Regions from separate parts of the Bacillus sp. OTU2372 genome, predicted to be linked through region 1. Evidence: riboswitches for the same ligand, from Rfam matches in the RefSeq annotation. Region 1 holds a riboswitch; the other holds the start of a gene.
The links. A riboswitch is a leader RNA that binds a small molecule or an ion and turns the genes downstream of it on or off. The one in region 1 is predicted to bind cobalamin.

Region 1 (11,832 bases):
TAATTTTTCACCAAAGTATTCAACCATATCGGTTCGCTCAAATTCTCCATGAACAAACACATCTAGCCCAAGCTTTTCTTGAATCTCAATCCATTTTTTAATTTCTGCATTGATATATTTCTCATATTCCGCATCGGTTAACTCACCTTTACGCCACAGTTGACGCTGCTTCCGGACCTCCTGTGTTTGCGGGAAGCTCCCAATGGTTGTTGTCGGCAAAAGCGGTAATTGGAATGTGGTTTCCTGGATGGCTTGTCGAATGTTAAATGGTACTTCACGTTCAGCACGAACCGAAGCCAAGTTTTGAATGTCGTTTTGTACTTGTTGATTGTTTCGGAAAGTTGATTCATTTAATGCCTTAATCGCTTTTGTACTTGAAACGATTTCTTCTTGAATGGAATCTTTCCCTAGACGAAGCCCTTTTGTCAGAACAACCACTTCATGTAATTTTTCATCCGCAAAGGAAAGGGCATTTTTTAGCACCTCTTCAAGTGTATCTTCACTCTTCACTGTAACAGGAACATGTAATAAGCTTGATGATGGCTGTACAATGAGGCGATCCTTTGGAACGATCTCCGCGATCTCCGAGAGTAATGATAACTTCTCATCAAGATTGGTGCGCCAGATATTACGCCCATCGAGAATCCCCGCTGCAAGCACCTTATCTTCCGGGAATCCAAACTTCTTCAAGGAAGCCAAATTCTCACCGCGATCATGGATAAATTCCAACCCTATTCCCTGAACAGGTAGTGAAATTATCTTTTCGTAATAATCGATGCTATCAAAATAGGTTTGCAGCAAGATGTTTACGTTAGGTGCAGCTTCATGCAATTGCTGGTAGACGTCAGCAAATAGTTCTACCTCTTCCCTTGAGAGCGATGTCGTTAAAATAGGTTCATCGACTTGTACCCAATCAACTCCCTCTGCTTGCAGCTCACGCAAAATTTCAGCATATAATGGAATGAATTGATGAATGACTGTCTTTAAATTAGTGTACCCTTTTGATAATTTAACAAATGTAACCGGACCTATTATTACTGGCTTTCCTTTAATACCAAGTTTTTGCTTTGCCTCTTTATAAAATTGAAGCGGGCGGTTTTCAACAAGAGTCGGAACAGTTTGGTCCAGTTCCGGAACAATATAGTGATAGTTGGTGTTAAACCATTTTGTCATTTCTGCTGCTACAGCATCCTTTGTTCCTCTTGCGATTTCAAAATATGTTTCAAGTGAGACTTTACCACCCTTATAGTTAAACCGCTTTGGTAAAAGCCCGAACATTACTGCTGTATCAAGGACATGGTCATATAGGCTAAAGTCACCTACAGGAATCAAGTCGATTCCTTGGTCCTTTTGCTTTTGGAGGTGTTTCAGGCGAATCTCCTCCATTTGTTTTAAAAATGGCTCTTTTTCTAATTTTCCTGTCCAAAACTGTTCCAATGCCTTTTTCCACTCGCGTTTTTCTCCAATTCTTGGATACCCTAAATTCGAACTTTTCATTTTCTAGAAACATCCCCTTATAGGTTTGTATTTTTGTCCCAACAAAAAAATCTCCCTTTCAATGGAAAGAGAGATTGATACGCACAGTTAACTGGAATTGAGACCTTTTGGTTTTCTCAACACGTATTTCTCACTCCCCCCTATACACCCGTAGAGTTCAAGCGCATACAACAGGCAGGTCTCCTGGCTTAGGTTCATCGCTCCTTATCCCTTCCCATTTCTACTGAAACAGTGGTTGTTGATAAGTTGCTCACCTATACAGTGGCGGGACCGCGCCGGATTTTCACCGGTCTTCCCTTTTAAGCTGTGTAATTTTAAACAGCACCTGTTGCATTTCTTATGTAATTTTTACAAACATTTTGAATTTAATAGCCATATTAGCATGTATAACAAAGACTGTCAAAACTTAGTTGTACGATTGAAAGAATTATGAACAGGCAAAACATTTTGTTTTACCTGTTTTATTTTTAGTATACAGTGACTGAGGCACGATCTCTAATCTCTAGCGGATCCTGTGTGTCAGTAGGTTGATTCACTTCCACCATTGGTGCCTTCGATTCATTTTCGGGGCTCATTTCAGATGGTTCACCCATATCATTCATGGGTATTGGAAACTTATTTTGTTTCTCCATTTTTTTATCACCTCCATCCTTATTATTACGAGAAAATGAAAATTTAATGGTTTCTTTAAAATTTGGAAATAGTAAGGTGGAAATAAATGAGTTGGAGGAAAAGTCATGGAAGAAAAGAAACCAAATTTCCATAAAGAAACCATTAAAAGTTCGCATGAGAATGAACCAGCCTTTAATGTGTATCTAGATGAGTTATTAGTTGCGGAAGTACGCGGGAATGATCCCACTAAGTTAACCGTCATTCCGATGAGGGAACTAAATGATTATGAAGAGGACAAACTTCATGAGTATATTGAATCTATGGTATCAGATCAAGAATACTAATGTGAAAAGGACTAACGGCCATTCGTTAGTCCTTGATTTCTATTAAGCCTCCACTGTAATACTCTCCTTCTTAGAACCTTCTCCTCCTGCATTTCCTTCTGTATCTAATTTAGTCCACATTACAAATTTCAGATAAATTTAATCTTATTTTACAGTAAATGGGTATTTATCCTCGGTAACTTGTCCAATCCATAGTGCCTTTCGGGAATAAAATACTTAATAGGAAAAGGGAAAGGAGTTGAATCAATTGAGAAGAACAAGAGAATTTGATAATCAAGGAAATCAATCTGTGTTTAGAGGTACTGGTAGAAATAACAATAACAACAATAACTCCAATGTTGATGTTGATGTTGATAATGAATTCGATAATGATGTAAGAAATACTTCAGAATCTGAAGCAGAGGCTGAAGTACGCAACACAGACAGAAATACAAATGTTGCTAGAGCAACTCTTGCTAATTCAGGAAATGCTCGTGTGAATGTTACATTAAACAGCCGCAGCAACGCTCGTGCTAACACTGACCAAGATCAAGATAGTGACCAAGAACAAAATACAAATGTAGATGTCGAAGACTAGAAGTAAAAATTAAGAATTTAAGGGGGATTATTAAATGGCAAGAAGTGAAAGTGGAAGAAACCGCCGTAATAACACTAACACAAATGTGAATGTGGATGTAAACAACGATTTTGAAAATGACGTTCGCAATCGTTCAGAATCAGAGGCAGAGGCAGATGTACGTAATACTGACAGAAATACAAATGTTGCTAGAGCAACAATCAATAATTCAGGAAATTCTCGCGTAGATATTACACTAAACAGCAGAAGCAATGCACGTGTAAGATCTGATCAAGATCAAGACAACGAGCAAGATCAAAATACTGATGTAGATGTAGATTTTTAATTAAAAATTGAGGGGTGGGATATAAATGTTCCACCCTTAATTAAGATAGGTGGAAATAATGGAAAGATACAGAGATAAGAACCAGTACATCCCTTCTAATTGGCAAAACACAAGAAACCATAACAACTCCTCCGATTCTCTTGCATTCCAAGAAGATAATGTAAAGATTAAAAGCGAAAACATTAACACAATTGGACAAAGTGGCAATTCTGATGTAGATGTGAAAGTCGACGTATTTGTGGATACGACTCCAATTGCATTTGCCATCCTTACTTCCTTACTTGCAACAAACCAAATGACTGTGGAAGAGTTTAATGAAGCGATAAGGCGTCTTGAAAATCTTACCCAAGGAAGGGATTTAAACGTTTCTTCATTTATACCGAATAATGTTTCAGATGTAAAATTATTCACAAAAAGTAAAAGAAGAGTGGATTAATGGTCCACTCTTCTTTTACTAAAAATTAATTAGAGAATGAGGGAATAGTATTTTAGATATTTTATCTTTACCTCCTTCCTCCCCATTATTTTCACGTATCACAGATTAATGATATAAAGAGGGATTGATATGATAAATAGTTCAATAAACACGTTTGATTTTATTGTTGTTGGAACGGGTCCCGCTGGTGCAGTGATAGCTAAGACACTCACAGATGATAAAAAAACTTCGGTCCTAGTCTTGGAGGCAGGAGAAAACGATGATAAGGATCAGCCGATAAGTGATTCAAGATTTGCGCCTGAACTTGAGGAACAATTTTTCCCACAATATTTTTGGCAAGGAGAAGGTATACCTCAACCAGGGGTGGATAATAGATCTTTTGAATGGACAACAGGCCGTCTTTCTGGTGGTGGATCATCAATTAATGGAGAACAGTATGTTAGACCTACACCATCAGTTTTAAGAGAATGGGAAATGCTTTTAGGGCCACTTTGGTCACCTGAAAAAGCCATAGAAAACTTTAAACAGTTAGAAAATTTCCATGGTAAAACAAATAGCCCAGAATTTCACGGGCTTAATGGTCGTTTGAATATCAGGCAGACACCAAAAAATCCACCTAGTATGACAAAAAAACTGGTTTCAGCTATGGAACAGGCAACTGGTTTTAATAAGATACTAGATTATAATGACCCTAGAACCCCAATTGGTCCTTTTACTCGATGGCAGCTATTTCAGAAAAACAATGGACAACGTGAAAGCTCATCCACAGCATTTTTATCTTCCGATGTGATGACTCCCGATGGTTTTGGTGTAAATGGTCGTAAATTAAGAGTTTTATATAAGTCAACTTCACTTCGTATTTTATTTAACGGGCAAACTGCAATTGGAATTGAATTTCTTAAAGAAGGAAAAAAGGTAAAAGCCTTTGCACGTAAAAAAGTAATTATTTCAGCAGGGATTAACAGTGCCCAGCTGTTAATGTTGTCTGGAATTGGTCCAGCAAATGACCTTCTTCAAGTTGGCATACCAGTTGTTTTTGATAATCCGAATGTAGGGGAATTTTTGACTAATCACACCTTAAACACTGCTACATTTACTGTTAATCAAAAAGATGTCTCTGAGTTGCAAAGAGACCCATTTGCTCTTTATACTGGTGGTGCTTTTTTACCTAATCCACTTAGCGGAATAAATGATCGACGCCGTGGAGTACAATTAATAGGAATCTTTTCAGAAGGAAACTTAAATATTGCTATTTTATTCTTACAGCCTAGAAGTCGGGGAGCCATTAAAATACAAAGCAATGATCCATTAAAAATTGTATTAGCAGATGAAGGTTTTCTCGATAACAGGTATGACTTGGAGGCAATTAAAGCAATCTATAAAACTTACATTAAAAGTATTGCGGAGAAACTCTCCAGCATAGATCGGAATTATAAGCTTGTAAACCCGACACTGGAAATGATTGGAAATGATGATGAACTTGAAGAATTCATTAAAGAAAACTTCGGTCATAACCACCATCAACAGAGTTCTCTACGGATGGCGCCTTTTAATCGAGGTGGAGTAGTAGATCGGTTTGGTAATGTGCATGGAGTGGATAATTTAATTGTAGCTGATGCATCGATTATTCCATTTACCGTTGATGGCAATACCTCTGCATCAGCTTACCTAATTGGCTATACAATCGCAAAACACTTAACTGAATAGTGTTATAAAATGAAAGCCATTTGTGATTTAATCAAACTCACAAATGGCTTTTTTTATTTCAAAATTTAGTGTAATATCGCATGGCCCTTGTTTTCTACACTATTCTTATTAAACCTAATACGACCTGATCGATTTCGTCTTTTGTCGTGTACCTGCCTAAACTAAAGCGAATCGCACCCATCCCAACTTCCTTAGTGACACCCATCTCCTTTAATACCGGTGATAATTCAATTCTTCCGGCATGACAGGCAGAACCAGTCGAGGCAGCTAGACTTGGTATTGCCGCTAACAGGTCTTGACCTATTTTTCTTACAAAACTTACATTTAAGGTATTTGGTAGCCTTTGTTCAGGATGCCCATTCAAGACAATCTGCTCCCCAAATGCATCCATTAATTGACTCCAAAAATAGTTAGTCAAATTTTTTAAATCAGGATTACCTTCCTGCTGCTTCGCGAGCTCACAGGCCTTTCCTAATCCTACTGCCAGTAATGTATTTTCAGTGCCTGCACGAAGGCCGAACTCATGCCCTGCTCCGTGAATGAGCGGTTCAAGCTCGATTCCGTTTTTGATATAAAGTGCCCCGACCCCCTTAGGTGCATATAGTTTATGGCCGGCAATCGTGAGCAGGTCTACATTTAGCTCATGCACATTGATTGCCACCTTTCCCGCTGACTGGGAAGCATCTGTATGAAAAACAATCCCATATCTTTCAGCTATTTTCCCAATCTCTTTGATGGGCTGTAAGGTACCTGTTTCATTATTGGAGTGCATAATCGAAATCAGAATGGTCTCATCGGTAATCGCCTTTTCGACTTCTTCCGGTAAAACTCTCCCGTAAGGGTCAACTCCTAGGTATGTCACCTTTGCCCCAACTTGTTCCAAAAACTGACAAGGATTCATGACCGCAGGATGTTCAATTTTAGAGGTGATGATGTGGCTGCCTTTATGCCGATTTTTAAAATAAAAGCCTTTCAAAGCTAGGTTATTTGCTTCGCTGCCACCACTAGTAAAAATGATTTCTCTCGCCGAACTGCCGATTAAATCGGCCACCTGTTCTCTGGCATTCTGCAATAATTCTTTTACCGGTTTCCCAGCCCAATGTAAGGCTGATGGATTTCCATAAAAGTCAGTCAGCAGCGGCTGCATGGCATCAACGACTTCAGGTGCCAATGGGGTACTAGCATTATAATCCAGATAAATTTTTTCCATGTATCAATTCCTCCGTTCCATCCATCAAACCGTAACTTTCAAACAGCTTTTAATAAATTCTACGAACAAATTGTTCATCTGATTATTGGTGTTTGCCATGGATTCTGGATGCCATTGCACTCCCACTGTAAAAGTATTTGGATAAATGTATTCGACAGCCTCAACAATCCCGTCAGACGACTCTGCTACTACTCGTAAATCTTTGGCCACCTTATTTATTGATTGGTGATGAAGACTATTTACTCTAACCTGCTCGGAGTCCAGTATTTGAAATAATTTACTATCTTTTTGGATGTTGACCCAATGAGTTTCGCGGCTTCTAGTAACCTTTTGCGAGTGTTGAATCGGCTCTTTGACTTGGCTTGGGATATCTTGTAGTAACGATCCTCCTAAGGCCACATTTAAAATTTGAATTCCTCTGCATATGGCGAGCAAGGGAATATTGTTCTCTAACGCGTATTTGGCAATGGCGATTTCAACCGAGTCGCGCTCACGTGTAGTGGGACCTAACTGTGGATGTGGATCCTCGCCATAAAAAAGTGGGTCTACATCTTCTCCGCCACTTAGGATAATCCCGTCACAAAGCGGCATCGTTTCTATAGCTAGTTCCGCATTTATGTATGGAAGAATGATCGGTAGTCCTCCGTTAGCGGCGACTGTCTTATGGTAATCATGATGAACATAAACGCCTTCCATAAATTGATTATGATTGACATATGCCCCTGTAATACCGATAATTGGTTTATTCATGAAAAATCTCCCCCTTAATACTAAAGCCAGCCCTCATCAATGGAGCTATTATCCGCAATGGAAAAGGCTGCGTTTGTAATCGCGTGGGCTAAAGTTTCACCCGTTTCACAAACATCATCAAAACAAGCCTCGTTTTTCCCATTTGTTTTATAGACAAAGCCTAGCTCTTTTAATCTTTCTACTAAAAGCATGGCATGTTCGAGGTTGTCTTCCGGTTGAAACTCCGAAACAGGAATGAAGATTTCCTTCCCATTATCATACCATCTGTCCCATCGATTTAGCCTCCAGCCTAGGATTCTACGAGCAAGGATTTCTATTTTGTTCATCATATGTAATGACTCCTTTATTTACTAAGTTTTATTATTTTACCATTTTCATAGTTTCTCTCCTATAAAAACAGATCCAGTTCCGGCAAAAGCAAAAAATTTTCACAAAATCGCCACAATACACTATACTTGGACTTACTAACTTTTTTTAGGGTTTTATATAGTTAGGAAAGGGAAAATAAGTATTGAGGTGAAAAAAATGAACGTTACTATGATTACAGTCGCCAAGCAGCAACTCAAAACTCAGCTTGGTAACGCACCAATTGTTCGAATTAACGAAATCCGAACTACTGGTTGAGGGGCGACCTATATGTATGAACTTGCTCAGGTTGAGCAGGCAGAAAATGATGAGGTTTTTAAGATTGATGATATTACCATTCTTATTGACTCACTGGTGATAAGTCATCTGGATGGGGATGTTGTGATTGATCATAACAAAAATTATGGCTTTATTCTAAAAAACAGTTACGAGATTTTAACCTTTGGGATGAAGTTAATCAAAAACGCATAACCTATTATCGTTTCAATACCTATCTAAAACTGAAACAAAACAGCCACTGTATCTTGGAGAAACAGTGGCTTTCAATTTACCTTTTTCACGCAAACAAAAGACCTCTTAATTGAATAATAAGCCTCCAAGTACATATGCATTAAATAGTAAAGTTTAAGGAGGTAGTTACTTGAAAAAATTTCATCAACCAGGGGTAAAACCCTACCTGATTACAAAGTCGTTAAACCCAGAAAATCAGGAAACACCCCTACAATTTATAAATAATAATATAGTAGATGGAAATTTATTTTACAGAAGAAATCATTTTTCTTATCCTCACTTTACATCATCCTTCTACTTTCTTCCAATTCAGGGATTCGTGCATACCCCAAGAACATTTTCATTACAGGAAATATACTCACTGCCATCGAGAACGATCAAAGTGGTTTTAGAGTGTTCAGGAGATAAACGAGACTTTTTTGAACCAAAAGTATTTGGAGAACAATGGGAAAAAGGTGCCATAAGTCAAGGAATTTGGAAAGGAGTATCTTTAAGGACATTACTGCAGTACACTGGGGTGATTGATGCTGCCAAAGAATTAGTTTTTGAAGGTTATGATTACGGTGAGAGACCTGATTCCGACCAGATGGTTAACTTTTCAAGAAGCTTACCAATTGAAAAATCGCTTGAACCAGACACCATCATAGCTTATGAGTATAATAATCAGCCAATCCCCTTTAAGCATGGTTTTCCCTTGAGATTGATCGTCCCTGGCTGGTATGCAATGGCCTCTGTAAAATGGATTAAAAGTATTACTGTGATTGACAAGGAATTTAAAGGCCCCTATCAAACAGTGGACTATGTTTACTATCCAAACAAAGAAGATGATAGTGGGAAGTTTCCAGTCACGACGATCAATGTAAACTCTACGATTCAATATCCATTAAATAGGCAATTACTGACTACAGGAATATACCAGATAAAAGGAATTGCGTGGACTGGAAAAGGAAGTATAGACAAAGTGGAAATTAGTTTAGATGATGGTCACACTTGGGAGACCTGTCAATTAACATCTACATCTGAGAAGTATTCATGGGTTTCTTGGAATTATCAATGGGAGGTGCTTAAAAAAGGTGAGTATACGATAAAATCAAAAGCAACAGATTCACATGGGAATGTCCAACCTTCAAAACCATTCTGGAACCGAAAGGGCTATGGTTATAATGCAGTTGATCATATAAAGGTTAAAGTGGAATAAAACCAAACATTGTAAACCGATAAGGCTTAAGGCAGAGATGAAACTCTGCCTTATAACATTTCAATTTCGTTTATTTATATGTATAAATCATCCAGAATCCAATGTCTTCAAAACCAATCCGTTTATAAATGGCTCCAGCTTCTGGATTGTCGTAGAACAAACATAGTTCTTTTCCTTCATCAAGAAGTTGACTGCACAACTTCAGCATACAGTTAGTAGCGTATCCTTTTTTCTTATATTTTTCTTGTGTAGCTACCCCCACCACCATGGCTGACATTGAATTTTCTGCTGCTGTTGAGGCGGTTGATACTATTTTCCCATCTTCCTTTATAAAAAATGATCGCGAACTTCCGTCATTCAGTTCACGTAGTTTTCTTTCCAAAGTCATGGTTGATAAGTTAAATTCTGGAACCGAGTTTAGTAATTCAACAAGTTCTTGTGCATCGTGGGGTTTTGCTTGTTGAACATTTGATTTGTCAACATTATTTGTAACAGTATTTAATTTAGTGCATTTAGCATAATAAAGTTTTCTTTTCCTTTTGTAAGGTTGATTCAGGAAGGGCTCAATTTGCTCGGTAATCCCCTTTAGACCTGACATCAGCTTAAAAGTAGAATCGTTAGACATGACCTCAGCAAATCCTCTTGCATCAAATGAATCTAATGCAAATGGAATATAATTTTCCTCGAATTTTAACAAAACAGCAATCAGGTCTCCACCTTCGTTAAACTCTCCCCAAAGCTTTTGAAATTCTTGTTCATACCCATATACCTCTATGTCACCAATAATAAATAAGTTTTCTGCAGGTTTGGTTTTCAATAAACTTAGACAAACGTCATGATCATTTATATTTAATCTTCTTATCATGTTTCTCCCCCATTTTATGTACTCTCTAGGTAAAATTTCCCTTGTAATTTATTAGTATAATATGAACCCAGCTAACATGGAAGATAACTACTTTGATTCTGAACGATTAATTAAAAAACCGACCCTTATTACATTAGAAAGGTCGGTTTTGAAGTTACATTATTCTGTTTTTGAAATTCCTTTAACGATTTGGGTCAATGCCTCTGTGATTGGTGTAGCTGGACGACCAAGAAGTTTTTCGAAATCATTACTCTCAATTTCCAAGGCCCCCTCACGAATCCCTTTCTGGATGTCTACTAGGAAAGGAATGATGAATTCTGGGACGCCAGCACCTTTCATAATGTCCGCATATGCATCGTCATCCACCCGTTGTACAGGTATCTCTTTCCCCAAAACTGTTCCTAGTGCAGATGCAAACTCTTCTTGTGTTAATGGCTTACCTGAAAGCTCATAGATTGTATTTTCGTGATTTCCCCCTGATAGTACCGTTGCTGCAGCCTCTGCATAGTCTTGTTGCAATGCCCAGCCAACCTTTCCTGAACCTGCAGACGTCACCCAAGGGGCACCTGCTAGAACTCCTTGAATGCTTGAGATTTCATTTTCCAAGTACCAGTTGTTGCGTAAGAAAGAATAGGGAATGCCTGTTTTCAAGATTGCCTCTTCTGCAGCACGGTGTGGCGGTGCAAGGAACATCACGCTTTCCATAGCATTACCTAAACTTGTATACGCCATAAATTTAACCCCTGCACGTTCAGCAGATGCCACTGCATCTGTATGCTGACGAATTCTTGTTTCATTGTCTCCATCCGCAGAAATGATTAATATGCGATCGATCCCTGCAAAGGCAGTATCCAATGTCTCTGGGCGATCAAAATCTCCTTGGCGAACTTCTACTCCTCGAGCCCGTAGCCCTTCCGCCTTCTCTGGATTGCGAACACTGACAGCAAGTTGATTGGCGGGGACAGTTTTCAATAAAGCCTCTACAACCTTCATTCCCAGCTTTCCTGTTGCTCCTGTTACTAACATTTTCATTGACTATTCCTCCCAGAATTCTTTTGTTTACTATCATTCTTTCCTTTTGTAACAAATTTAATTAAATGTAACTATAATAATTACATTAGTCGTTTTTGTCAATTATTTTTATTATCCTTATTTATCTTGTACTAAATTGTTAAAAATACTGATTGTTTTAAACCAGTAAAAAAGGACATGTAACAAGATGTCTCTCATTACATGTCCCTTTATGTTTATATTCTTAATTGAAATTTGCCAACAGCTGAAAATTTCATACTTGTGCTCTGAATTCTAAATTAAAAGCTTGATGAAGGCATAGTAATTGTAAATGTAGTTCCAACATCAACTTTGCTGTCTACATGTATGGCTCCATCATGACTTTCAATAATTTGAAACCAAACCAACAGACCTAGTCCTGTTC
Region 2 (11,832 bases), on a different contig from region 1:
CAACCGTTCTAGTGTGGTCCGGACAATTTTTTGATCCGGCCACGAGGCTTTATAAACAACCGCAACAGGGGTATCCATACTCCAGCCAGCCCCGGTCAATTCCTTGACAAGCTTTTTCGTTAACGTCGCACTTAAGAAAAGCGCAATCGTGCAATGATGTTTCGCTAAATCCGCCAGCTTTTCAAATTCCGGCACAGGTGTCCTGCCCTCAGCTCTTGTCAGAATCACGGTTTGCGTTAAATCAGGAATCGTCAGCTCGGCTTGTGCGGCCGCGGCAGCTGCAAACACAGAGCTCACACCCGGAACAATCTCTACCTCGATTCCTTTCTTCCTTAACAAGACGATTTGTTCCATAATCGCCCCATAGACAGCCGGATCGCCCGTGTGGACACGAACGACCTTTTTCCCTTGCTGGATTCGCTCAGCCATGACGTCAACCATTTCTTCTAAATGCATCCCGGCGGTTTTCAATATTTCGGCAGAAGGTTTTGCTTTAGCAATTAAGTCTTCGTTTACAAGAGAATCCGCATATAGAACGACATCTGCCTCCTGAAGATGCTGAAGACCTTTTACCGTGATTAAATCAGGATCGCCTGGTCCGGCACCAATGATATAAAGCTTCATTTTCTCACCACCATTAATGTTAAATATTCAAGCTCCGCTCCTTCAAGCTCATCTGCCCGCCAAATAATCTCCTCATCCGATGTTACCTTTGTGACGACTGAAGCCTTGTCAAGCAAATCTAAATCACGTAATACTTCAAGCATTAAATCAATGACCTTCGCTACTTTTATAAAAATGACACAATCATTGTCTTGAATGACTTTTTTCATGGTTTCATAGTCATCCCGCGCCGGAACAATCGCTACATGCTCATCCCCATCTGCCAATGGAATTCCCAGTCTAGAAGCAGCCCCATTGATGGACGAAATCCCCGGAACGACTTCAATCGGAACCTGCGGATACTTTTCCTGCATCAAACGCATCATATGAATAAACGTGCTGTATAATAGAGGATCCCCTTCAGTTACAAAAGCGACATCCTTTCCCTCCTGCAGCTTCTCCCATACATTTTCCACTGTTTCCGTCCATTTTCTTTCCAATGTGGCTGGATCCTTTGTCATCGGAAAGACAAGGCCGAGCATTTCCTTTTCGTTCGGCTGAAAATAGACATCAATGATTCGATGGGCATAGCTTTTGCTGCCCTTTTGTTTTTTCGGATAGGCAATCACGGGTGATTCCTTTAATTTACGATACGCCTTGACGGTAATGAGCTCTGGATCCCCAGGGCCCACCCCTAGGCCGTATAATGTTCCTACCATTTTTATTCCCCTTCCTTACGCCACGCTTCTATTATGTAAATCGGATTTAATGCATCAAACCTTGTCAGATTCAAAATAGGCTTGCTTCTGGATATTTGCGCAAGAGTAATATTCGTCTCATATCCCCGCTCTTTAAACGCAAGCATCGCTTCTGAAAGATTTTCAATCGTGACGGCATTTAAGACAATCCGTCCACGCGCTTTCAAGCGGCTGCAGCAAATATCCAAAATGTCTTCCATTCCGCCTGCGGTCCCGCCAATAAATACCGTATCTGGATCTGGGAAAGTATCTAATCCCTCTGGTGCTTTCCCGTGAACGAGTGTGGCATCCACACGGAACTTGGCTAAATTTTGTCGGCAGTTTTCTAGATCCCCTTCGTTCTTTTCGATCGCAAAAACATGCCCTTCCCTGGCGATTTTCGCTGCCTCAATCGCAACAGAACCTGTGCATGTCCCAATATCCCAAACCGTGCTGTCTTCCTTTAACCTTAGGGCACTAATGCTTAGTGTGCGAATTTCCTTTTTGGTAATTAAACCCTTATCCGGTTTTCGCTGAATAAACTCCGCATCGTCAATGCCAATCGGCCAATGTGGGCTTTCCCCTTTTTTCTTGAGAATTACCACATTGAGCGGTGAAAACTCTTCATCCTTCATTTCATCAAGGGTAAACCAGCGGCATCGTTCCTTGTCACTGCCAAGGTTCTCTCCCACAAACGCCTCATATTCAGTCATGCCAAAGGAAAGCAAATACTGAGCGATTTTATTTGGGGAATTTTCTGTGTCGGTTAAGATTGCGACCGTTTTTTTCCCATCCACTCGCTGTGCCAGCCCTTTTATACTCCTGCCATGAACGCTGGTAAAATAAGCATCCTGCCATCTTTCTTTCATTCTGGCAAAAGCAAGCTGGATCGAACTTAAATAAGGATAAATGTCCAAATCGATTTTAGAAGATAAATAGCTTCCAATTCCATAGAACAACGGGTCTCCGGAAGCTAGAATCACTACGTTTCTCGTCTCCGTCTGTAACCGTTCCACCAGGGATGAAAGCCCGCCTTCAATCGCGATTTTTTCGCCGGCGAATTCAGGAAAAAAGGAAAGCTGTCTCTTTCCTCCTACTAATAGTTCACTTTCATTAATCCACTTTTCGTACACCGGGAGCAGGCTCACTTTGCCTTCGTCCCCAATGCCGATCATTTTAATTGATGCCACTCTTTCGTCCCGCCTTTCCTAACAATTCCCCCTTCATGGTATAAAGGGTTGTATCAACATCGATCCCGCCATCGACTTCCTTTAACGCAGCAAGGCAGCAATGGTCGCTAAGCATTTCAAAAAAGGAGAGATGGCCCTTTGCTGTCATCATATCGCCAACCTGTGATGCCGTATTGGCCGTTCGAATTTCTTCGACCAGTGCGGCATCCGCACCGGTACGGCTTGCTACCTCCGCTAAAAAATTAAAATCTACCGGGGCGCTTTTCGAGTGGACCATCATGATCCCCATTGCGACCTTTGAGAATTTCCCCATCATGCCGACCATCGACACTCTTTTTACCCCTTGCTTCTTGCATTGTTTAAGGGTGAACCCGACAAAGTCACCCATTTCGATAAAAGCTTCCTCAGACAGCTCGGGGAATTGCTTCATGGCATTTTTCTCGCTCCTCCCGCCTGTTGTAATGACAACGTGCTCGCAGCCACTGGCCCGGGCAACACTGATCGCCTGGATGATACTGGCCTTATAAGCGGCTGTTGAAAATGGAACGACAATCCCACGGGTTCCGAGGATAGAAATCCCGCCAATGATTCCTAAGCGTCCATTGAGTGTTTTTTTGGCGATTTCTTCACCTGCTGGTACGGAAATGACTATTTTTATGCCTCTTGTAATCCCAAATTCTTTTAAAACACCTGCGGCCGTCTCACGGATCATCCTGCGGGGAACGGGGTTAATCGCCGCCTCGCCAACAGGAACGGGCAATCCGTCCTTTGTGACCCTGCCAACCCCAATTCCCCCGTCAAGGACGATACCTGGCTCATCGAGCCATGACACGGTGGAAACGATTAAGGCCCGGTGGGTGGCATCCGGGTCATCCCCCGCGTCTTTAATCGTACTAGCGGTGGCCGATTGTTCTGTAAGCTCACAGTTCTCTATCTGAAAAGTAGCAAACCGCTTGACGGGCAAGTAAATGGTTGATTCTGTTTGCGGCTCACCGGTTATTAATGCCGTTAGCGCCGCTTTTGTCGTCGCCGTTGCACAAGCCCCTGTCGTATATCCTTCCCGCAGCTTTCCTTTTGGTACTTCCTGCATGGGTTATCCCCGTTCAGCCATAATGGAAATGGCATTTAATGCGGCAACGGTCACGGTACTGCCGCCTTTCCTGCCAATATTGGTGATGAACGGGATATCGAGCTTGGCTAGTTCTTCTTTTGACTCAGCGGCAGAAACAAACCCAACAGGCAATCCAATGACAAGACCTGGTTTCGCTTCTCCTTCTTTAATCAGGCGGATGAGTTCGAGTAAGGCGGTTGGGGCATTCCCGATGGCAAAAATGCCACCGTCCGCTTCTTTGATCGCTTTTCGCATCGAAATAATTGCCCGTGTGGTATTTAAGCGTTTGGCTTCTTGTATCACATCCGGGTCGGAAATATAGACCTTGATTTCTCCGCCATACTTTTCAATTCGCGCTTTATTAGCCCCGCTTTGTATCATTTGAACATCGGCAACTACCATTTTCCCGCTCCGAATCGCCTGGATACCGGACTGAATAGCGTCAGGATGGAAGAGGACGCTCTTTCCGAGTTCAAAGTCAGCGGATGCATGGATGATGCGCTGGACAATCGGATACTGTTCCTCGGTAAACGGGTGCTCCCCAATTTCTTCATTAATCATTTCAAAACTTCTGCCTTCTATTTGTTCCGGTTGGACAGTTAACGGTTTAAATTCGGTACGAAAATCCATTTCTCTCACTCCTGTATTAAAATGATTGTTCTGTTGTGACGGTTTGTGTGAAACCGACCTTTTTATGTAATTCTGCGATGACATCGGTAAAATGAGCATAGACGGTGCCATAATTCAGTTTCGGGCGGCCAATAAGGATGACCTCAATCCCCAGTTCCTTGGCCGCTTCCACCTTTTCATCGACCGATCCGACTTTCCCGCTCTCTTTCGTCACCATTAAGGTCACGCCATATTGCTTATATAGGGCTTTGTCGAACTCTTTTGAAAATGGTCCTTGGATTGCGACAATATTTTTCTGTGGCAGCCCTAGCTGCTCACATTTTTCCATATTATCCACACGAGGCAGCATCCTGGCGATTAAGCGGATGTCCGGGTTACCTAATAGTTTTTCTGTAAAAATTTGAAGCGTCTTGCTGCCGGTCGTCAGCATTACCACGCCCTTTTTGGCCAATGCAAGCTCCGCTGCTTCCTCGTAGCTTTCGACGACTGTCATGTTGTCATATTGGAAAGTTTGTGACTCCCGCTCATACCGTATATAGGGGATTCCCGCCGATTGGGCCGCTTTGATCGCGTTTTTCGAAGCTTCTTCTGCAAAAGGATGACTGGCATCGACCACCGCTAGAATCCCTTTTGTGTCAATCAACCCCACCATGTCTTCATCGGTTAATCTTCCTACTTGGACAGGTATCCCTGACTCCCTTAATTCAACCGCTGCATTTTCTGTGACAACGGAGGCCAGGAGATCGAAGCCCTTCTTTTTTATTTCTAAAGCAAGGGCTCGTGCATCACTTGTACCGGCTAATACGAAAATCATCCTAATCTCCTGCCTTTTGCACTGCATGTTCGTGATCATGGTGATGGTCGTGGTCATGATGGTGATGGTCATGGCCGTGATGATGATCGTGGTCATGATCATGGTGGTGGTGATGATCGATATGTTCCATCACATTGAGACGGTATTGGCAGGTATCGCAGTTCATCTTCACCTCATCACCGAGGGCTTCTTCCACCCGATCGATTAAAATCGTCTGTAATTTGGGATGATAACCAAAATAGTCAGCCAATTGAAATTCAACCGCGGAATATTGATTTTGAATAGGAACCATCATTTCTTCTAACCGTTTAATCAGTATGCCGGTGAATAGAAAGTAAGGCAGGATTACCACTTTTTTTGCTCCAAGGTTAATACAGCGCTCAATCCCTTCGTTCACAAGGGGATTGGTCACCCCCATAAAAGCAGGTTCGACGATATTATAGTTTGTTTTTTCCCATAGTAATCTAGCAATTTTATATAAATCACTATTCGCATCGGGATCGCTTCCGCCCCGTCCTAACAAAAGGACAGCCGTATCGTCTTCAGGTGCCTCCCAATTCTCGCCAATTTCCATTAATCTCGTTTTTAGAATTTCAAATGTTTCCTCATGAACGCCAATTGGCCGGCCATAAGTAAATTGAACAAGTGGATATTTATTCTTTGCCTCATCAATAGCCGCTGGAATATGAATTTTGGAGTGTCCTGCCTGTAAGAGCATGATTGGAATCACGACAATATGGTCGGCCCCTTTCTCCACACACAGATCGATTCCTTGATTAACGGTTGGTCGTTCAAATTCTAAAAAGCACGTCTCAACTAGGAAAGAATCGTCCCATGTCTTTCTCATCTCACCGATGAACTCGCGAACCTGCTGATTTCCCTCTTGATCTCTGCTCCCATGCCCCACAAATAAAATTGCTTTCAAAATATTTCCTCCCCTTTGTTTGTAAATGCCTATCCTGCTAATTGACCGCTAGACTTCCCCTTTACTCCCCACAAACAGCCGCTTCGATTTTAAGGTTTGGTGTGATATCTTGGTACACAAAACCTTGAACCTCTTTTACCCGTTTAAAAAATTTATAGAAACGTTCATTTGGATAGGCCTTTTGTTTGTACTCTTGAACAATCCCCTCTATGACTCCGACAATTTGGTCCGGTGAGATTCCTTCCGCTACGATTTGGCCAGGATGTGCCGTTCTTCCAGCTGTCTTGGCTCCTAAAAATAAATCAAACGCTCCCTTGCGGTAGACAATGCCAATATCCTCTTTTACGGCTCCATAACAAGCCATGCCGCAGCCATTCACACCCAGTTTCAATTCTTTGGGGAGTTCCATGCCGCCTAACCTTTTCTGCAGCTCATCGGCATAAGGGATGGAATCCTTTTTTTCTCCGTCACAAAAATCACAGGCTTTTACAGTTAATACGTCGCCAACAGGAGCAATCAAAAAGTTGGCCGCCGTTAGTTTTTCAACAATCTCATTAGGCTTAGAGGTTAAAATTTGCAGCTTCATATAATGGTCTTGTGTGTATTCCATGACACCTTCATCTCCGACAATTTCGGAAAGAATGACCATCTGAGTCGCGGTAAATTTTTTATTGGCGACACCAGGGCTGACCGCTACCTCAAAAATAGATTGAAAGTCTTGCTTCACCATTAAACCTTGGGATGGTCCATCGTTCTCACCAAGGATCAATTGCAAGGCTTCCTCAGCCAGCTCTCTTGGCGACACATTCACTGAGGTTGGGGTGACTTGTTTCTTGTTTACCTGCGTTACATCTTCCGTTTGCTCCAGTGCCCATGGTTCGGCTGCCTTTTGCAGACGCTGATGCGGTTTCAACGGCTGAATTGCCTGATTTAATGTATACTTCCGCTGATAACCGCGCGGAGTGATGATCAAGCCGTCGTAAAAAAAAGTGGATGAGTTGCCAATTAAAACGGTGGTTAACATGCCAATTTCATGTTCGAGCATCTCTTGTAAATTGGTTAAGACGATTTTTTGACTATCACGGAAAGCACTCTTTACCAATCCTACAGGGGTGTCTGGCGAGCGATATTTAAGTAGAATTTTTTGTGCTTCCATAATCTGCCTTGTCCTTCTCCCGCTTTTTGGATTGTATAAGGCAATCACAAAATCAGCTTGAGCGGCCGCTTCGATTCGTTTTTCGATCAAGCTCCAAGGTGTCAAATGGTCACTTAAGCTGATCGTACATGCATCATGCATGACCGGCGCGCCTAATAAAGCAGCACAGGAGTTGATGGCGGAAATGCCAGGGACCACCTCCACTTCTACACCTGAGTCTTTTTTCCAGCCTTTTTCGATTAGCACTTCGTAAACCAGTCCTGCCATTCCATATACACCGGCATCACCGCTCGAAATGACCGCTACCGTGTAACCGAGCTCAGCCTGTTTCACAGCCTCCTGGGCACGGCTTACTTCTTCTGTCATTCCTGTGCTGATGATTTGCTTTCCAGTTATTAATCCCTTGATTAAATCAACATAGGTTTTGTAGCCGATGATGATATCACTTTCTTGGATGGCTTCTTTTGCCCGTCCGGTAATATGTTTTTCATCACCAGGGCCAAAACCAATCACCAATAATTTTCCTTTCACACTATTACGCCACCTTCCAAAATTTCAAACTTGAATCCAGCTACTATCCGCTGTTACATCTTTTCTTTAACCGCTTTTTGTACTCCTTCGATGCATTCCGAGCCTTCTGGCTGTATGAATCCTGCTTCGGAATATTGATAGATCGCATGCTCCTGAAGGCAATGACCTTCCGCCAGATGACGCTTTACAATTGTAGTTCCCACTTCCGGGGTTACGTTTTTATACCAAGTCCCTGACGGATAGACGATGGCAACGGGTGCATCCTTACATCTCCCATTGCATCTTGTTCTTGTTGTATGTATGAGTGAATCTAAGTTTAAATTGGTGATTTCGTTCCGAATCGCTTGTGTCGCTTCCTCCCCACCCTTTCTCATACAGCTGCTGCCGTTGCAAATGAAAACATGGTGTTTCGTCCCTTGTAAATTCCAAGTAGTCATGTCACACTCTCCTTTTCGTTTTTTACGTAAAAAAAGCACCCCTATGGACATAGGGGTGCAGAATATATACACACAAAAAATAGCGATATATGTTCAGCACTTCTACCTATGTTCCCGTAGGTTGATTGAAGCTTTTTAGGTATAGGCAGGTCTCCTGACTTAGGTTCATCATTCCATTGCGTCTTCCCGAATTCCTTCAGTGACATTTGCAATGAACTCCCCATACAGTGGCGGGTACCGTGACGGATTTAAACCGTACTTCCCAAATTATGCACATATTTTTAATGCGCACCTATCCTAATGTATTCAATTGTTAAAAAGGCTTGTTTCTTCTAAAGCTAAACTATGAGAATTAAAAATGATTTAGAATCATCAAAACGAAAAAATCCGTTCAACATTAGTTGAACGGATAAAACGTCAGCACAAAGAAAGTTAATAAACAATCCTTTTTGTCCAGACGTTCCATCTTCTCAACCCCCGAAGAAATCGAAACTTTAAAAGCTAAGACAGGTCTCCTGACTTGTGTATCTTCCTACTTTAGACCCTTCCCGTATCGTCCGTAAATACGTCTCAGTGGTTTGTCTATTTCGTCCACACTCACAGTTGCGGGGACAGTTCTGGTATTGCACCAGATTCCCTATTAAGCCCTAAGGCATCTTAACTAATTGTTAACAAAATCATATGTAATTTTAAGAGATAATAATTATACTAGTCTAACAAATAGAATATATCAAGTGCTTTTTTAATTCCCTTATTTTATAATCCATGTTGTTTACCTCCGAGGATCGATCTTGTCTGGCTTTTTTTAATAAGAATATTATTATACCTATTAAAAATGATGACACAATTTTAAAGTTCTAAAAAAGCTAGGGAGACCAAACGCCTTTTTTGTATGATTCAACAAAATGAACCAAATAATAAATGAAAGCAAATCAAGGTATTATTAATTTGAGGTGATATCATGCCAGTCCTCGAAGTTGATGAGAGTACCCTTTACTACACTGTTAAAGGTAAAGGGATTCCAATCATATTTATTCATCCGCCCGTTCTAACTTCAATAAATTTCATATACCAGTTAGAAGAACTATCTCGTTATTTTCAGGTTATCACCTTTGATATACGAGGACATGGAAGGAGTCCTTTTTCAAGAAAACCTGTTACTTATCCACTAATCGTTGAGGATATAAAAAAACTAATGGACCATTTAGAAATTAAGCAGGCCTTTTTATGTGGATATTCAGCAGGGGCATCCATCCTATTGGAATTTTTGTTATCAACATCAAAAGGGCGTGCTCTAGGTGGAATCATTATTAGTGGAATGCCTGAGGTAAGTGACTGGCGTCTAAAAAACAGAATACGCCTTGCTAAAAACCTGGCAAAGATTGGGGCATTGCCTACTTTAGCTCGGTCAGTATCCAATAGCAATTCAAATACAAAAGAGTTGTTCGACAAGATGTTTCTAGAAGCTAAAAAAGGTGATGTTAGAAACATCTCGCAATACTATGATTACATTTTGAACTATAACATTTCCGATCAACTAGAGAACATTACTATGCCAATTTCCCTCATTTATGGTGGAAAAGATAAAACATTTTATCATTATGCACAACAACTACATACGAAACTCCCTCAAAATGAAATAACCTTTGTTGAAGGCATTAAACATCAAGTCCCAACAAAAGCAGCAAGTAAATTGAATCAAGTTATTTATCAATTTATCCAAAACCTTCCAGAAAACAGAGGTGAATACGATTGGATGTTAAACTATTTCATTTAATAAATTTGCTTTCCGGACGTCATTTAATAATAGATAAATTAATGATACTTATTTCCAAAAAGATGAAATTTGTTTTCTTTATTATTTTATTGATTTTGCTTTTTAAAAAAAGGAATGTAACTATTGAAGCAGTAGTGTCTATCATGATTTCGTTATTCTTGCATTTTATAATTAAGCTATTTTATTTTAAGCCCCGCCCATTTTTCAAAGGGAGAGTAGGTATACTTACCCCTTCTAAATTTGATTCGTCCTTTCCAAGTAAACATACTCTACTAACTTTCGCCGTTTCAACAATAGTCCAGTTTAATCAACGCATCCTTGGATCTATTATGTTGGGGTTATCTTTTTTAACGGGATTGTCACGAATTTGGCTAGGACATCATTATCCTTCTGACATTGCAGGAAGTGCTGTATTAGGCTCTTTTACAAGTGCGATTATTCATAAATTACTCAAAGGAAATGGCAATGAAAGCACTTAAGAAAATTGCACTGACTATGAGGTATTATGATTTTTCATTGAAAAATGTTGACAAACGATTAGCTGGTTTAGTTCAATAAAAAAAGTTGATTGCCTTTTGTATTAGTAATCACCTCCTGTCTTTTCTATTCAATAAAGTCTATTTTATTTTGCCGACACCATTCAATCGCAATTTGTTTAAAAAACTCGTCTCGGTATGAATACCATTAGTCTTCCATTCCACAATCTATAATTTTGTCCATAAATCTTCTAAAGGCACCCTTTCCCTTAATTGCCCTGGATAAGGTTTCCTCTTTTCGTTGATCTCATACAGTTAGGCAAAAGTTTCCCATTATCTGAAATTCATTTACATCCTATTTAGTAGGTAAATCTATATAACTTTCAAAGTTTTCAACTACATCGATACCACCCTAGCTAATTTTGGATTAACAATTATTCCATTAGGCCTCTTATGTTACGTAAAAAAATTTTGGTTCATTTCTTTTATTAAAAGATCCCATTGTTACATCTCCCCACCAAAGGTGGCCACCGTTTGTCTGTCAAGACCAAACTCATCATGGCCATTCCATTTGAATACAGTTTGTACATATCCCAGACTGTCCGCATTATACCTGCCAGCTATCCTTTGATATGCTTCGAGTTCATAGATATCGTCCCTGTTAAAATCAATCGGGTATAAACCAGACAAAGGATTCACCCACCCATTAATAGGAGCCTTTAAAATTCCTTGGGGGTTATAGATTTCCGATAAATATTCTTTCCCCTTATAAGTAAGGTCAAGAATATACTTTTCTCTGAGATGATAACTGATTACCTTTGCTTTGTATTGATTTTCATATGTCACATCGTACTTATAGGAATCATTGAATGCATCTGAATCAAAAATCTGCCTTATTTGACCGTTCATATTAGAAAAGATATACGCATAAATTGTGCCGGCACTTCCTCCGGTATCGATGACCACTAAAATATCATCGCCTTTTTTGCCTGTAAAATTCCCCAGAAACAGGGTTGGATTGTATCCAGAGTTATTTATAAAATGGATGTATTCATAATGATGTGTTCTCCCATTTTGGATTACCAAAGTGATATCTTTCCAAAATGGACTATCAGGGGTTTTATTGGCAGTAAGAAAGACATTATCCTTTATCCCATCTCCGTCAATATCACCCCTTTTTACTGTTACGATGGATGGACTATTAGTATTTATCTGTCTTGAATCAGCAGATTGCAGTCCCGCCCGTATTTCAAAAAGTTTATGCTTTGAAGGATAAGGATTGGGAAAAGACAAAGCCAGATCAATTGTTTGCAGTGCTTCATTTGTTAATCCAGCTCTTGCTTGCGTTTTAGCCAAACAGTACCAATAATAGGGATGATTCGTCTCACGTATTTTTGTGTAATAGTGTTGGAGCTCTTTATTAAAATCATTGGTGTCCATCTGCA

Region 2: another riboswitch for cobalamin. It lies ahead of AAHB15_RS23185 ((2Fe-2S) ferredoxin domain-containing protein); the one in region 1 lies ahead of metE (5-methyltetrahydropteroyltriglutamate--homocysteine S-methyltransferase).

The regions. Positions count from the first base shown of each region.
Region 1 covers NZ_JASATK010000024.1:39,440-51,271, forward strand. Annotated here, with positions in the region: gene metE (5-methyltetrahydropteroyltriglutamate--homocysteine S-methyltransferase) at 1-1,497, opposite strand, end outside; cobalamin riboswitch at 1,654-1,841, opposite strand; gene AAHB15_RS24865 (hypothetical protein) at 1,965-2,129, opposite strand; gene AAHB15_RS24870 (hypothetical protein) at 2,235-2,453, shown strand; gene AAHB15_RS24875 (hypothetical protein) at 2,701-3,030, shown strand; gene AAHB15_RS24880 (hypothetical protein) at 3,065-3,355, shown strand; gene AAHB15_RS24885 (hypothetical protein) at 3,414-3,791, shown strand; gene AAHB15_RS24890 (GMC family oxidoreductase) at 3,921-5,498, shown strand; gene AAHB15_RS24895 (cysteine desulfurase family protein) at 5,593-6,708, opposite strand; gene AAHB15_RS24900 (gamma-glutamyl-gamma-aminobutyrate hydrolase family protein) at 6,733-7,458, opposite strand; gene AAHB15_RS24905 (BC1872 family protein) at 7,479-7,787, opposite strand; gene AAHB15_RS24910 (hypothetical protein) at 8,095-8,295, shown strand; gene AAHB15_RS24915 (sulfite oxidase) at 8,465-9,532, shown strand; gene AAHB15_RS24920 (GNAT family N-acetyltransferase) at 9,603-10,397, opposite strand; gene AAHB15_RS24925 (SDR family oxidoreductase) at 10,557-11,429, opposite strand; gene AAHB15_RS24930 (HAMP domain-containing sensor histidine kinase) at 11,708-11,832, opposite strand, start outside.
Region 2 covers NZ_JASATK010000020.1:32,753-44,584, reverse strand. Annotated here, with positions in the region: gene cobM (precorrin-4 C(11)-methyltransferase) at 1-624, opposite strand, end outside; gene cobI (precorrin-2 C(20)-methyltransferase) at 621-1,322, opposite strand; gene cbiE (precorrin-6y C5,15-methyltransferase (decarboxylating) subunit CbiE) at 1,325-2,515, opposite strand; gene AAHB15_RS23210 (cobalt-precorrin-5B (C(1))-methyltransferase) at 2,517-3,620, opposite strand; gene AAHB15_RS23205 (precorrin-8X methylmutase) at 3,624-4,271, opposite strand; gene cobK (precorrin-6A reductase) at 4,288-5,085, opposite strand; gene AAHB15_RS23195 (sirohydrochlorin chelatase) at 5,087-6,010, opposite strand; gene cobJ (precorrin-3B C(17)-methyltransferase) at 6,072-7,697, opposite strand; gene AAHB15_RS23185 ((2Fe-2S) ferredoxin domain-containing protein) at 7,751-8,134, opposite strand; cobalamin riboswitch at 8,262-8,445, opposite strand; cobalamin riboswitch at 8,623-8,809, opposite strand; gene AAHB15_RS23180 (alpha/beta fold hydrolase) at 9,096-9,911, shown strand; gene AAHB15_RS23175 (phosphatase PAP2 family protein) at 9,887-10,390, shown strand; gene AAHB15_RS23170 (VCBS repeat-containing protein) at 10,892-11,827, opposite strand.